Regions from separate parts of the Pseudarthrobacter sp. YAF2 genome, predicted to be linked through region 1. Evidence: riboswitches for the same ligand, from Rfam matches in the RefSeq annotation. Region 1 holds a riboswitch; the other holds the start of a gene.
The links. A riboswitch is a leader RNA that binds a small molecule or an ion and turns the genes downstream of it on or off. The one in region 1 is predicted to bind cyclic di-AMP.
Positions count from the first base shown of each region.

Region 2: it holds a riboswitch for cyclic di-AMP, as region 1 does, so the genes downstream of both, AB4Y79_RS09785 (C40 family peptidase) here and AB4Y79_RS19370 (hypothetical protein) in region 1, are expected to answer to the same signal.

Region 1 covers NZ_JBFRDA010000021.1:81,712-88,799, reverse strand. The annotation lists gene upp (uracil phosphoribosyltransferase) at 1-599, shown strand, start outside; gene AB4Y79_RS19375 (glyoxalase superfamily protein) at 645-1,046, shown strand; gene AB4Y79_RS19370 (hypothetical protein) at 1,109-1,816, opposite strand; cyclic di-AMP (ydaO/yuaA leader) riboswitch at 1,822-1,982, opposite strand; gene AB4Y79_RS19365 (ArnT family glycosyltransferase) at 2,130-4,199, opposite strand; gene AB4Y79_RS19360 (ArnT family glycosyltransferase) at 4,206-6,374, opposite strand; gene AB4Y79_RS19355 (glycosyltransferase) at 6,371-7,088, opposite strand, start outside.
Region 2 covers NZ_JBFRDA010000008.1:25,656-32,743, reverse strand. The annotation lists gene AB4Y79_RS09815 (alpha-mannosidase) at 1-118, opposite strand, end outside; gene fdhD (formate dehydrogenase accessory sulfurtransferase FdhD) at 224-1,102, opposite strand; gene AB4Y79_RS09805 (molybdopterin molybdotransferase MoeA) at 1,153-2,610, opposite strand; gene AB4Y79_RS09800 (NTP transferase domain-containing protein) at 2,607-3,614, opposite strand; gene AB4Y79_RS09795 (HNH endonuclease) at 3,658-4,158, opposite strand; gene AB4Y79_RS09790 (NlpC/P60 family protein) at 4,424-5,191, opposite strand; gene AB4Y79_RS09785 (C40 family peptidase) at 5,353-6,030, opposite strand; cyclic di-AMP (ydaO/yuaA leader) riboswitch at 6,101-6,283, opposite strand; gene AB4Y79_RS09780 (M23 family metallopeptidase) at 6,412-7,088, opposite strand, start outside.

The sequences.
Region 1 (7,088 bases):
ATAAGCTCACCGTCCTGCGGGACAAAAACACGCCGTCGCCGGTCTTCCGCCAGCTGACGGAAGAGCTGGTGACCCTCCTGGCCTACGAGGCCACGCGGGAGGTCCGCACCGAGCCCGTCACCATCCAAACGCCGGTCAGCACCACTGTCGGCACCGCATTCACCAAGCCGACGCCGCTGGTGGTCCCCATCCTCCGCGCCGGCCTGGGCATGCTGGAGGGCATGACCAAGCTGGTACCCACCGCAGAGGTGGGCTTCCTGGGCATGGCCCGGGACGAGGAAACCCTGGACATCATCACGTACGCCGAGCGCCTCCCCGAGGACCTGACCGGCCGCCAGGTCTTTGTCCTGGATCCGATGTTGGCCACCGGCGGAACGCTGCGCGAAGCCATCAAGTTCCTGTTCAAGCGCGGTGCTTCCGACGTCACCTGCATCTGCCTGCTGGCCGCCCCGGAGGGCCTGGCCCGGCTGGAGGAGGAACTGTCCGGGGCCAACGTACACATCGTCCTGGCTTCAATTGACGAGAAGCTCAACGAAAAGTCCTACATTGTTCCCGGCCTGGGTGACGCCGGCGACCGCCTGTACGGCATCGCCGGGTAGCACCGGCCCTTTTCCACGCCGGTTACCCGCCGCTAGCCTGTGCGGATGGACTGGAAACTTGAACTCGTCTTTGTCCCTGTGTCCGATGTGGACCGCGCCAAGGATTTTTACGTCAACAAGGTTGGCTTCAACGCCGATTACGACGAGCGACCGTCGGATTCGATCCGCTTCGTGCAGTTGACGCCGCCCGGCTCTGCCTGCTCCATCTGCATCGGCGAAGGGCTCACCGACGCTCCGCCCGGCACCGGTTCCAACCTGCAGCTGGTGGTCAGCGACATCCAGGCCGCCCACCGCCAGCTCAAGGGCAACGGCGTGGATGTCAGCGACGTGGACGTGCAGCAGTGGGGCCACTTCCTGCACTTCGCCGATCCGGACGGCAACAGGTGGTCTGTCCAGTACATCCCGTGGCGGAACGCCGGGCAGGACGCCGCGCAGGACGCCGGTTAACGCAAAACCGCGGGCCGCATCATGGTGACGCGGCCCGCGGTTTTGCGTTGGTGCGGTGCTGCCTAGTACCAGTTGTGTGCCAGGTGGAAGTTCAATGCGCCACAGGGTGAGGCGTAGCTCTTCTTGATGTAGTCCAGGCCCCAGTTGATCTGAGTGCGGTAGTTGGTCAGGTAGTCGGCGCCTGCGCTGGCCATCTTCTCTGCGGGCAGCGACTGGACGATGCCGTACGCGCCGCTGCTGGCGTTGGTGGCCGTGGTGGTCCAATCGGATTCCTTGGTCCACAACGTCTGGAGGCACTGCATCTGGTCCGGTCCCCAGCCAAAGGAAGACAGCTGGCTGGCGGCATAGGCCTGGGCGCCCGCAGGATCGTTAACCGCGACGGCGGGGGCAGGAGCGGGTGCGGGGGCCGGCGCCGGGGCGGGTGCTACAGCTGCCGGGGCGCCGGGTGCGGGCGCAGGAGCCGGCTCGGCCGCTTGCGGCGCCACGCTGATGGCGGAAGGAGCGGGATTCGCGGCCGGGCTGGACCGGATTTCGCTCTTCTCGATGCTCATTTGAGCGTCCGACGCCGAATTTGAAGAGTTTGACCCGGTGGACGACGCCTGGGTCATGCTGGTGGTCGCCTGGCCTGCCGCGCCAACGCCAACCAGCACCGCGCAGGATGCCGCGAGGACTGCAGTACGCCGGCCCAGGGTGGTCTTTTTGGCGGGCTGGGGTTTGGCCCGGTGTTTTGCCTTGGTTTGCAGGCATGGTTTTGCCATGGATTTAGACATGATTGATCGCCTCTCACACCTGCGGAGTTAGCTGTCGGGTTCGGATGAGGGCATCCGGCCGCACGGAACAAACACGTGCTGGCTTAACCCCAAGGGCAATCAATGCCCGGGACGGTGGGTCCCCCGCCTCTGCCGTTGCTCAAGCGGAATCCGGGAAGCGGCAGAGCTTGGCGTCAACCCGGGATATGCGGCCCGAACGGGGACCGCACCCAATCGACGGTACAGGAAGATCACGCATAAGTCACATTTGGGTAACGGAAGTCACGATTCCTGGCGCGCCGATTTGCTGCCGGGCTGCCCCCGTGACCGATTATCACGCCAGGACGTAGACCGTGGTCCCGCCGATGCTTTGCGACGGGAAGGTAGATGCTACCCACTGCGCAATCCGGGTGGAGGCGTCCGAACCGCTGCTGGACATCATGGTCCCGCCGGCAATGAAGTAGTGGATTTTTCCCTCCGATACCAGCGTCTGGAACTGTTCCAGCGTGGGGGAGGGGTCGGTGCCGTTGAAGCCGCCCACAGCCATTACCGGCAGTTCCGTGGCCAGTTGGTAACCGGCGGCATTGTTCGAACCGACCACTGCCGCGGCCCAGGTGTAGTTCGAGGCACCGTCCTTGAGTGCGGCCACGAGCTCGGCCGACGGCGTGGGCGCACCAAGGAGGCCACCCATGCCACCCATCCCGCCGGCTCGGCCACCGCCGGCACCTTGGCCTTGTCCAGTCTGGCCTGCGCCGCCCGGGGCTGCCCCGGTCTGGCCTGCGCCGGCCTGGCCTGCCCCGGCCTGGCCGCTGAACTGCCGGGCACTCCCGCCCGCACCAAACCCGCCGGCCCGGTTTCCGCCGAACCCACCCGGGCCGCCGAACGATGTCGCCGGCCCTGCACTGACAATGGCCCCGCTGTGCGCCGTCGCCGCCGTCGAGATGGAGAACGCCAGCGGTCCGGCGAGCGATGCCGCAATGGCGAGCGCCGTCGTCGTCCGCTGAACCGAGCGCAGGCGAATGAACCTGCCCAGCCCAATCCCTGCCGCGGCCGCCAGGCCTGCAGCCAGCACCAGCCAGCGCAGCCACGGACCATAGGCGGACGTGGTACCCAGCAGGGTGAAGGCCATCAGGGCTGCCGCGGCCACCGATGCCGCGAGGAGGGCCGCCGCAGCGGCCTGCCGCCGGTGCTGCCAGAGGAGGACCGGGCCCAGGCCGGCAAGCCCGGCGATCCCCGGTGCCAATGCCACCGCGTAGTACGGGTGGATGATGCCCGCCATAAAACTGAAGACCAACCCGGTCACCAGCACCCAGGAACCCCAGATGATCACCGAGGCCCGGACGGCGTCAGTCCGTGGCGCCCGCCGCCCAAGCCACAGCAGGCCCGCAGCAAGGATCAGGGCGGAGGGAAGCAGCCAGGCGATCTGGCCGCCAAATTCACTGTTGAACATCCGCAGCAGGCCGGGAATGCCCCAGCCGTTGCCGCCACCCACACTGCCGGTTTCGTCGCCCGTCAGCCGGCCCAGGCCGTTGTAGCCGAGGGTCAGCTCCAGGATGGAGTTGTCCTGCGAACCGCCGATGAACGGACGGTCCGCCGCCGGGATGAGTTCGACGACGGCCAGCCACCAGCCGGCCGCGGCAACCATCGCCGCACCGGTGGCGAGCAGGTGCAGCAGCCGCCTGCCCAGCTCCGCCGGCGCCGCAACCAGGTAGGCGAACGCAAACCCGGGGACCACCAGCAGGACCTGCAGCTGCTTGGCAAGGAACCCGAAGCCCAGGAAGACCCCTGCCAGCAGGAGCCAGCGCAGCCGGTCCTCCTGGATGGAGCGGAGCACCCCGTACCCGGCAGCGGTCATGAGCAGCACCAGCAGGGCGTCCGGGTTGTTGAACCGGAACATCAGGGTGGCCACCGGCGTCAGGGCCAGCACCACGGCGGCCAGCAGCCCTGCCCGGTGGGCGAGCCGCGGGTCACCGGTGGCCGGCGCCGCCGCCTGCCTGACAGCCAGGTACAGCAGCAAGGCGGTGCCGACGCCCATCAGGGCTTCGGGAACCAGGATGCTCCATGAGCTCAGGCCGAACATCCGGACCGAAAACCCCATGATCCACAGGGACGCCGGTGGCTTGTCCACGGTGATGGAGTTGGCAGCGTCCGAGGAGCCGAAGAACCAGGCCGCCCAGTCCTGCGACCCGGCCTGGGCGGCGGCCGAGTAGAAAGCGTTGGCCCAGCCGGATGCCCCGAGGTTCCACAGGTACAGCACGGCGGTGCCTGCCAGCACTGCTGCCAGTTCCAGCCGGTGCCGGAGAGCCAGGGGATCCCGCCGCACGCGGGCCGCGGCAGCGGGGCCGGGGGCAGCGGGAGCGGGAGCGGGGCGAGCCTGCACCGGGGTTGGGTAATAGCCGGCCATCGTGTCCTACTTGGTGAGTTGGTACACCGTGGAGTTCCCCACCGTTTGGGCCTGGAAGTTGGCCTGCACCCAGGCAGCCACCTCGGAGTTGCCGCCCCGGCCGCCCATGCCGCCTCTCCCCATGCCGCCGGCGCCCCCTTCGATGTAGTAGCTGATCTCACCCTTGGCCACCATGTCCTGGAACTCGGCGAGCGTCGGGTAGGGATCACCGCCGTTCCAGCCGCCCAAGGCAATGACGTTGGTGTTCGTGGCCAGTTCCAGGCTGGCGGCCTGGCTGGCCCCGGAGACGATCGCCGACCACTTCGTGGTGGTGCCCGCCAGCAGTGCGGTCACGGCGGCATCGGCGGTGCCTTCGCCGGGGCCGCTGGCCCCGCCGGCACCCGGGGCGCCGTTGACGCCATTCGCGGGATCAAATCCGCCGGCACCCGCGGCCGCATCCGTGCCGTCGGTCCGGTCGCCACGGAGCGCTGCGTCGTCCCGGAACCCTGCAGCCCTGTTGCCGAAGCCGCCCGCCGACGAACCCGCGGGCCCCGACGTCGGAATGGATCCCGAATGGGCGGAAGCAGCGGTGGCAAGGGTCCAGGCGGCCGTTCCAAGTCCTCCGGCCAGCAGGGACAGCACGACGACGGCGGACGCCCCGGCGCGCCGGAACCGTCCCGGAGCGCCCTTGGCGTCAAGGCGGAGGAGGATGGCGGCGGCCGCAAGGACGCCGAGGACGATGATGGCGATGCCCAGCGACGGCAGCCAGGACGCGTCGCGGCCCAGCAGGACCGAGGACCAGATGGCAGTTCCCAGGACGACGACGGCAAGGGTGATCCGTGCCGGCCAGTACGTTCGGCCCCGCCAGAGTTCAACCGCGCCGATTCCCACCAGCGCCGCGATGGCCGGTGCCAGTGCCACGGAGTAGTACGGGTGGACGATGCCGCTCATGAAGCTGAAGACGCCCGCCGTGACCAGCAGCCAGCCGCCCCACAGGATCAGGGCCGCACGGCTCCTGGACGTGCGCACTTCGCGGCGGGTAAACCACAGGCCGGCTACCAGCAGCACCAGGGCGGCAGGCAGCAGCCAGGACACCTCGCCGCCGAAGCTGGTCCCGAACATCCGCAGCAGGCCGGCCGCGCCGCCGAACCCCGCATTGCCGCCGCCGAAGCCAGCGGGTGCGCCTGCCGCTCCGCCGAAGCCGCCCCCGATGGCGTCGCCGAAGCCAGCAGGTGCGCCAGCGGGCCCTCCTGCTCCGCCTCCGGGCATGCCTTCACCGGAGCCTGTGATCCGCGCCAGGCCGTTGTAGCCGAAGGTCAGTTCCAGGAAGCTGTTGGTGGTGGACCCGGCCATATACGGCCGTTCCGAGGCCGGCGTCAGTTGGAACAGGGCGACGTAGCTGCCGGCCACCACAACGATCCCGGCCAGTGCGCCGAGCAGGTGGACCAGCCGGCGTCCCAGCGAGGTGGGAGCTGCCCACAGGTAGGCAAGTCCAAGCGCCGGAACCACCAGGAAGCCCTGCAGCATCTTGCTGAGGAATGCCAGGCCGATCACGGCCCCCGCGGCGACCAGCCACTTCCAGCCGGCCCGCTCCATGGCCCCGGTGGTGAAGTACGCTGCCAGCACCAGGCAGAGGGTGAGCATGGCGTCCGGGTTGTTGAATTTGAACATCAGCGCCGCGACGGGCGTCAGCGCCAGGGCGCCACCCGCCAGCAGGCCTGCTGCCGGCCCCGAGACCCGTTTCACGGCGAGGTACAGGAAGCCGACGGCGGCCACGCCCATGAGCGCTTCCGGCACCAGCATGCTCAGCGAAGAGAAGCCGAAGATGCGTCCCGCGAGGGCCGGGATCCAGAGCGCGGCGGGCGGCTTGTCCACGGTAATGGCGTTGCCGGCGTCCAGCGATCCGAAGAGGAACGCCGTCCAGTCCTTGGTGCCCGCCTGGATGGCTGCGGCGTAGAAGGAGTTTCCGTAGCCGGTGGCAGCCAGGTTCCAGAGGTACAGGACTGCCGTGGCCACCAGGAGGCCGGCGGCCGAGGGCCGCACCCAGCGGGGCTGGCCGCCGAAAGCGTAGCGGGCCCAGCGCGGCCCGGGCTTTTCGGGGTCAGCTGCGGAAACAGCGGCACCTGACGGGTGCTGGGGGCCGCCGGTTGATTCGGTGGTTGATCCGGCGCCTGCCGGTGAAATGGTGGAGGTCATGATGCTGCCGTTTCTGTGGAGGCGGTGGCTGTCGTGTCGTCGGCGGTTGGTGCCGCAGGGTTTCCGGCGGGTGTCGCTCCGGGGCTTTGGTCTGTTCCGGGACCGGGGTGAGCGGCGGGTGCTGTGCGCGGTGCCCGTTCCCGGAAGACCCAGAGCCGGAACAGCAGGAACCGCACTGCGGTGGCGGCAAGGTTCGCCGCCACGACGGTGAGGATTTCCGCCCACCGGTCCGGCGTCGTCGTCCTGTGGACCAGCGCCAGCGCACCCGAGGTGAGCACCAGGCCGATGCCGAACACGATCAGCCCCTCAAAGTGGTGCCGGACCGGGTTGCCGCCCTGGATGCCGAACGTGAAGCGCCGGTTGGCTCCCGTATTGGCCACCGCCGTGATCAGCAGGGCCAGGAAGTTGGCAAGCTGCGGATCCATGAACCCCCGGCAGAACACGAAGATCACCAGGTAGGCCAGGGTCGACGCGGCGCCGATGGCGGCGAAGCGCACCAGCTGGCCAAACAGGCTGCTGCCGCGCGTTTGCTCGGCCGCGCGGGACGATGCGGGCAGCGGCCCCCGAGCCAGGGCCGCCCGCAGTTCAGGAACCGGGATGCGCCCGTAGAGCAGGTCGCGGGTGAGACGTGCCATGCCCCGGACGTCCGCCAGCGCCGTCCGGAGCACGTCAACGCTTGAATCAGGATCGTCGATCCAGTCCACGGGTACCTCA
Region 2 (7,088 bases), on a different contig from region 1:
CGGGGACCTCCCAGCTGCTCAAGGCGAGCGGGACTGTCCTGCTGTAGACGGCTGGGGTGATGCGCTCGCGCACAAACCTTGCCAGGCGGACTTCCGTGATCCTGCGGTCGTCATGCAATATGGGCCCTCTTTAAGTTTGAATCCGGATCATAGTGTCCATTCGATGGACAAATCTACCTGCTGGCTTCCTTGCAACCAACCCCTCAAGCAGGGAGTTGTCCCCCTAGGCACGTGGGACGGCAGCTTCCGGCCGCAGGATCCGGGAATCGCCGGAGTAGACGTTGAAGCTCGTGCCCCGGCTGAAGCCGGCCACGGTCAGCCCGTTGGCCTCGGCCAGCTCCACGGCAAGGCTGGACGGGGCGCTGACGGCCGCCAGGATGGGAATACCCGCGAGGGATGCCTTCTGCACCAGCTCAAAGGACGCCCTGCCGGACACCTGCAGGACGGTGCCGCTCAGCGGCAGGAGGCCTTCGCGCAACGCCCACCCCACCACCTTGTCCACCGCGTTATGCCTGCCCACGTCCTCGCGCAAGCACAGGAGCCGCGGCTCGCCGTCGTCCCCAATCCTGAAAAGGCCCGCCGCATGCACTCCGCCGGTATCGTCGAAGAGGCGCTGCGATTTCCGCAGCAGTCCGGGCAGGGATGCCAGGACTGCCGCATCTACTGTCAGCGGATCCGCCTGCGGGCTGAAGTGCGAGGACTTTTGGACCGCATCAATGGAGTCTGTTCCGCAGATGCCGCAGGAGCTGGACGTGTAGACGTTCCGCCCGGTGTCCGGGACCTTGACATCCGGCCGCAGCTGGGCCTCCACAACGTTAAACGTCTGGACGCCGTCCTCGTCCTCGCCGGCACAGAAGCGCAGGGACACCAGTTGTTCCGCGGACCAGATGACGCCTTCGGACACCAGGAATCCGGCCACCAGGTCGAAATCGTCCCCGGGTGTCCGCATGGTCACCGAGAAGGACAGCCTGCCGAGCCGGATTTCCAGCGGCTCCTCCACCGCAAGGACGTCTTCGCGGTGGCGGACCGGGTACTCCAGGGCGCTCGGCGAACCGTCCAGAACGTACTTGTGCACCTTTCGGCGCTGCGTTACGCGTCCCATATTCCAGCCTGCCTCGTCATGACTCCATCATGGCACTATCGGGGCCCGACTCAGCCCAGGAGCGCACTCCAGTCCACGGGGCCGCTGGGTGCAGGTTTGCCCTTGGCCTGTCCGGTCCGTCCGGTGCTCCGGGGCTTGGCTTTAGCCGCCGCGTCACCAGGCGCCGGGATAGGCGGGCCCCACGGCAGCGCGAAAGCCGGTACCGACTCCCCCAGCTGCACGCCGTGCGGAGGTACCACCAGCACCCCGTCGGCGGCAGCCAGCCCCCGCATCATGCCGGGGCCTGTGTGCTGGGCGGGCGATGCCATGCCATACAGCAACCGGAACGGCATCAGCCGGGTGCGACCGGGATCCGGCTCGATCATGGTGCCGCACGGCACCTCCTGCACGGCGGGCATGGCGGCGTGGCCCAGCGCGGCAAGGAGCGGGGCGCCCACAGTGGAGAGTGCCATCATGGCGGCTAGCGGGTTGCCCGGGAGGCCCAGGACGAAGCGGCCGTCCGGCAGTTCGGCGAGGACGGCGGGGTGTCCCGGACGCATGGCCACGCCGTCGATGACCAGCCGGCCGCCCAGTTCAGCCACCGCCCGCCGGAAGTGGTCGGTTCCGGAGCGCCCGGTCCCTCCGGTGGTGATGACGACGTCCGCCGGCAGGTCCGGCGCGTCCGGTACCTCCGGCACCACATCTTCGAGCGCCGCAAGCCACTCTTCGTAGGAGTCCCCGATCCGCTGCTGACCGCCCGGTATGCCGCCCAGCATGGCTACGACGTCCTGCAACTGCGGGCCGAAGGTGTCGCGCACCTGGCCGGGATCCGGGGTGCCTCTTTCCACCACCTCGGAGCCTGTCAGGACCAGGCGCACCACGGGCTTTCCCTGGACCTGGAGTTCGTCGTAGCCGGCCACTGCGGCCAGTGCCAGGTGTGCAGGGTTGAGGTCCGCGCCGGCCTTGACCAGGACGTCCCCTGCCAGGGCCTCCTCGCCCGCTTTCCTGATGTGCTCGCCGGCGCGGGGCTCGCCGGGGCGTGCTTTTCCACCGGTCATCAGCAGCGGGAGTCCTTCATCATCCTTGGCCAGGACGGCGTTCTCGGTCCTCAGGACCGCCTTGCCCCCCGCCGGGATCAGGCCTCCCGTGACGATGACGCTAGCCTGGTGCGGGGCCAGGCGGATCCCAGGGTCCACGGGAATCCAAGGGCCGCTGCCGTTGACCGCCCAACCGTCCATGGCTGAGGAGGCGTAGTGAGGCATGTCCTGGAGCGCAAGGATGTCCTGGTCGAGCCTTCGGCCGAGGGCCATGCGCAAGGGCACAGGCCCTGGCGGAATCGGGGTGGCTGCATCGAACGCGGCCTGCCTGGCTTCTTCCCAGGTGTGTGCCAGGTGATGCCCGTGGCCGGTTTCAGCCGCGTCCGGCACCGTTGCCCCCGGCCCAGCTGATTCCTGCCCGGTTGTCCCCTGTGGCACTTCCTGCCCGTCAGCGGGTGGAACCTCCGGCCAGTCGCGGGGTTCTGCCGTCATTCGCCGGGGGTCCCGGCGGCAGCTTCATTGTCGTAGTCGGCGGCCAGCGAACGTGCCACGGCCATTGCCGCGTCCATGGAGGCGCTGTCCATCTCCCTGCCGGGTGCGGCGGCCAGGCCCGCGGCAAAGCCTGCGATGAAGGTGGTAAGAGGAGCAGCCGGCCGGACAACGGCGTGGGCGGCGACGCCGGCGAGGGCCAGCACCGCGTTCACGTCTACCTGGACATCCTCAAGCTTGTACGCCTGGAGCAGGGCCCTGCACCATTCCTCCAGCGTTTCGTCCTGGCTTTTCACGACTTGCCTCCCACGTTGGCTCCGCACGCTTTGGTCTTGGTCTTCACGCTGGCTCCCGGCGGCGATCCCCAGCGCGGCAGCGTCACCCCAAGTATCCACATCGGCAGTGGACCCGGCGGGGACTGTGACAAGCTGCACGTCCAGATTAGCAAGGAGGGCCCTCACGGAGCCGTTCACCAAAGCATTCCGCCCAGCCAATTCCTCGCACGATTTTTTTAACTCACTCGTGTTATAAATGGCGGCCAGCGGCTGTTCCCTGCCGTCAGCCGAGCACGCCATGGCGCCCCGGGCATCGGCAGCGGCAACCACAGCGTCCCGCAGCACCGCCACCGCCCCGGATGCCAGCGGCATGTCGCAGGCCAGCACCAAGGTAAAGGGGGCGCCTCCCCCATGTACGGCAAGGGCAGCCAGGCCGGCTGAGATCCCGGCCGCGGGACCGGCGAACGCGGGCTCCTCCCGGCAGGTCAGGACGCCGGCGGGCAGGGAGTGGGAGGGTGTGGCACTGGCGGTCGATGCGGAGGACGGGTGACCCTGGAGCGAGGCAACGTCACCGACCACCACGGTGTGGCGGGCACCGGCGGCCGCGTCGAGGGTCCGCTCCAGAAGGGTTCTTCCGCCGAGTACCAGCGATTGCTTGGGTACACCACCCAAACGTGATGACCGCCCTCCCGCCAGGATCAGGGCGTCAAAGATCAAAGGGGCCGCTTGCACTCCCCCAGCCTAACGAACAGCAACCGCCCCGGGCGCACGATGGTCAGGCAGCGCGCTCCGGAAGCAGGAAGGGGTCCCAAGCGGGAGTTGGCTTCTCCAATTCCTTGATCTGCCAGATGGTTCCGTGCGGCGGCTCGGGCACGAACCGCAGGGTCCAGCCCATCTCACCGGGGGTATGGTCGCCCTTGACGTTGTTGCACCGCAGACAGGCAGCCACCAGGTTCTCCCAGGAATCGGCCCCGCCCCGCGATTTTGGGTGGACATGGTCGATTGTGTGCGCCGCCTTTCCGCAATACGCGCACTTGTGACCGTCACGCCGGAGCACGCCCCGGCGGCTGACGGCCGTTGAATGGTTATACCGGGGGCGGATGTACCGGTTCAGGAGGATCACGGACGGGCGGCCCAGGACGTCAGTGGGGCCCACCACAGGATCATCCCCCTCGGCCACCACGCTCGCCTTGCCAGTCAGCACGAGCACCAGCGCCCGACGGAAGGTGATAACCGCCAGCGGTTCATATCCAGCATTCAGAACGAGAGTGCGCATGCACGTACCTCTTCACGGCCGCACCCGTCAGGGGCACGAGGGCCGGCTGCCCTCGGCATGTCCGGGCTATGGATCGACATCACAAGAGTAAACAGAGAAATGCAATATCAGGTAATCGGCACACGAGGAGGCCTGTGCGCCGGCCATGGCGAGAGTTGCGATGCAGCGCAATGGCTGGCCTTAACGGGAAAGACCCCCGCCGCAGTGGCAGGGGTCTTTCCTGGGGAATACTCCGGCGCCGCGGGTGGGCGGCGGGCTGCGGTGCTTACCTGACGCGGATGAAAACCGGTCCGGAGCCAACGTTGGCGCTGAACACAACGGTGTCATTGCCGTTGAAGCCGCCATGGACCGCCATGCCGTTTCCGGCGTAGACAGCGATGTGCGCCATTCCTCCGCCGCCGTCGGCGTAGTAGATCAGGTCCCCGGGCTGGGCCTGGGAAGCAGGCACGGTGTCGCCCAAGGACAGGTAGCCGGCGGGCCAGTCGTGGAAGTGGATGCCGACCGCAGCCAGTGCGTTGGTCACCAGCATGGTGCAGTCCTGGTGCACGCCGAGCTGCGCGTAGGCAGCGGAGAGGATGGCAGCACCCTTTCCACTGGCGGAAACCTGGCCGGCGGGAGCAGCCGTGGCAGCCGCAGTTGCAACCTTGGCCGTGACCTTCGGAGCGGCGACGGTCTGGGCAACAGGGGCCGGCGCGGCTTCCTGCACCGCAACCTCGGGCTCGGGAGCCGGAGCCGGAGTGGTGGTAACGGCGGGCTTCTCGAAGCTGATGGCAATGGTGGAAGCCGCCGAAATCGGAGCGTCGACGGCGGATTCAACTTCCATCGCGGATGCCGGAGCTGAGTCGCGCTTGACGTTGGTGTCGGCAGCATTCGCGGCAATGCCGCTGGTCAGGACGAGGCCGGAAGCTGCAGCGATCACTGCGGCCTGGCGGCCCACGCCGCCGGCGTTGTCGCTGACAGCCTTGGCAATAATTGCGATCGAGTTGGTTTTGGTGACCTCGGCGCGGTGCCGTGCGGTAGCACGAGTCGTCATCAGTTCTCTCTTTCGTTTTCCTCTGGACCGCGGTGGCCTGTCCGAGGGGGTTGGATGCGCCGGCATCTTGGGGGTACGCCGGCGCGTCCCGAACGGGGATGTGGTTTCTAGCGAAAAAGCTTTGGGCAAAGAAATAGCCCTTGGAGCTGGGAGCCCAAGAACTACTTGTTCAGGTGGTAGTACGTGGAAGTACCGGTTGCTGCAGGCGAGTGGAGCATGGTTCCCTGCGACGGGTTGAGCGCGCTGATCATCATGCCGTTGCCGACGTAGATGCCGACGTGCGCGCCGCCGTTCTGGACAACAAGGTCACCCGCCTGGGGGGTGGACGTGGGTGTCATGATGCTCCACGCATTCGTGCGGGGGATGCTGATCCCGGCCTGGGCGTAAACCCACTGGACGAACCCGGAGCAGTCCCAGCCGTTGGGGGTGGTGCCGCCCCAGACGTAGGGGTGGCCGATGCCGGTGTAGGCGATCGCGGCGAGGCCCGAGGTGGCAGCGGAAGAAACGGTCTCCACTGCCTGCCCGGCCGTGGACGCCTCCTGGCCGGCAGCATTGGCGGTTCGGTCCGCTGACGCAGTGGACTGGGTACGCACCGTTTCCACCTTCGGAGCAGCGGTGGTCTTGACCACGGGACGCTCGAAGGAAACGGTGGCGGTGGGGGCTGCGGTGACAGCAAGGGCGGTCTGCGCCGAGCCGGACTCCGTGGAGGCGGAGACACCAGCGGTGGTGTCCGCTGCGGTGGCCGGCAGGCCCATGCTCAGGATGAGGCCCGAAGCCGCTGCCACGACGGCAGCCTGGCGGCCCACGGTCCCGGCATTAGCGCTCACGGCCTTGGACACAGCGTCCAAGGGGTTGACCCGAACCGTTTGCGCACGGTGGCGCGCGGAATTATGGCGTGAAGACACGAAGGTAGCCTCTCCCAATGCCTGCGAGGTGAGCTGTCGGATTCGGATGGGAGTCACCCGGCCACTTTGCTTCCTGGGAAGCTCGTTGACTTAACCCCAAGGCCTTCCACAATGCAGAAGGCCAAAATTGGTTCCCCCGCCCCTGCCAGACGATGAAATGCGAACGGACCTTGAGCGGTGGCAGAGTTAGGCAATCCACTCAAGAGCGTCAACTTCGGAAAAGTTGACGCGAGTTAGACGGTACAGCAGTTTTGCTTCAATGTCACATTCAGGTCACGGCGAGTCACTGGGATCTGAGAGTGCGCAATCATTCGGTTACAACCAGCCCATGGGATCGACCACTTCGCCGTTGACCTGCACCTCGAAGTGCAGGTGACAGCCGGTGGAAGCACCGGTGGTCCCGCTCAGCGCCACGACTTCGCCGCGGGAGACCGTCTGGCCCACTTTGACGTTGAAGGACGAGAGGTGGTTGTACGTGGTCTCCAGGCCGTTGCCGTGGTCGATGACCACCCGGTTTCCCCCGCCGAACTGGTGCCAGCCGGCGAAGGTCACGGTTCCTGTCGCGGCTGCCAGGACGGGCGTCCCGCATTGTGCCACGAAGTCCTGCCCGCGGTGGAAGTCTCCGGTGCCTCCGGTAATGGGGCTGACCCGGTAGCCAAAGGGTGAAGCGGTAACGAGGGATGCCAGCGGGGCAGCCAGGGTTCCGGCGGAGGCGGCCCGGCTCACCGACCCGGCCGACTGGGCGCTCAGCAGCTGCTTCAGCTTTCCGTCCGGGTCTGCCTGCGTCACGACGGCCGAGCGGCTGAAGTCGATCTGGGCGCCTACATCGGCGGAAATCTGGGGCTGGGGGCTGACGGAGGAGGCAGCCTGGGGTACTGTGCCGGCTGCGTCCGTCGCCATGACCGGGCTTGTGGCCGGCATGGTCACGGTCAGCACAAGGCCGGTGGCGGCGAGGGCGATGCCAGCCTTCTGGCCGATGCCGCTGGCCGCAG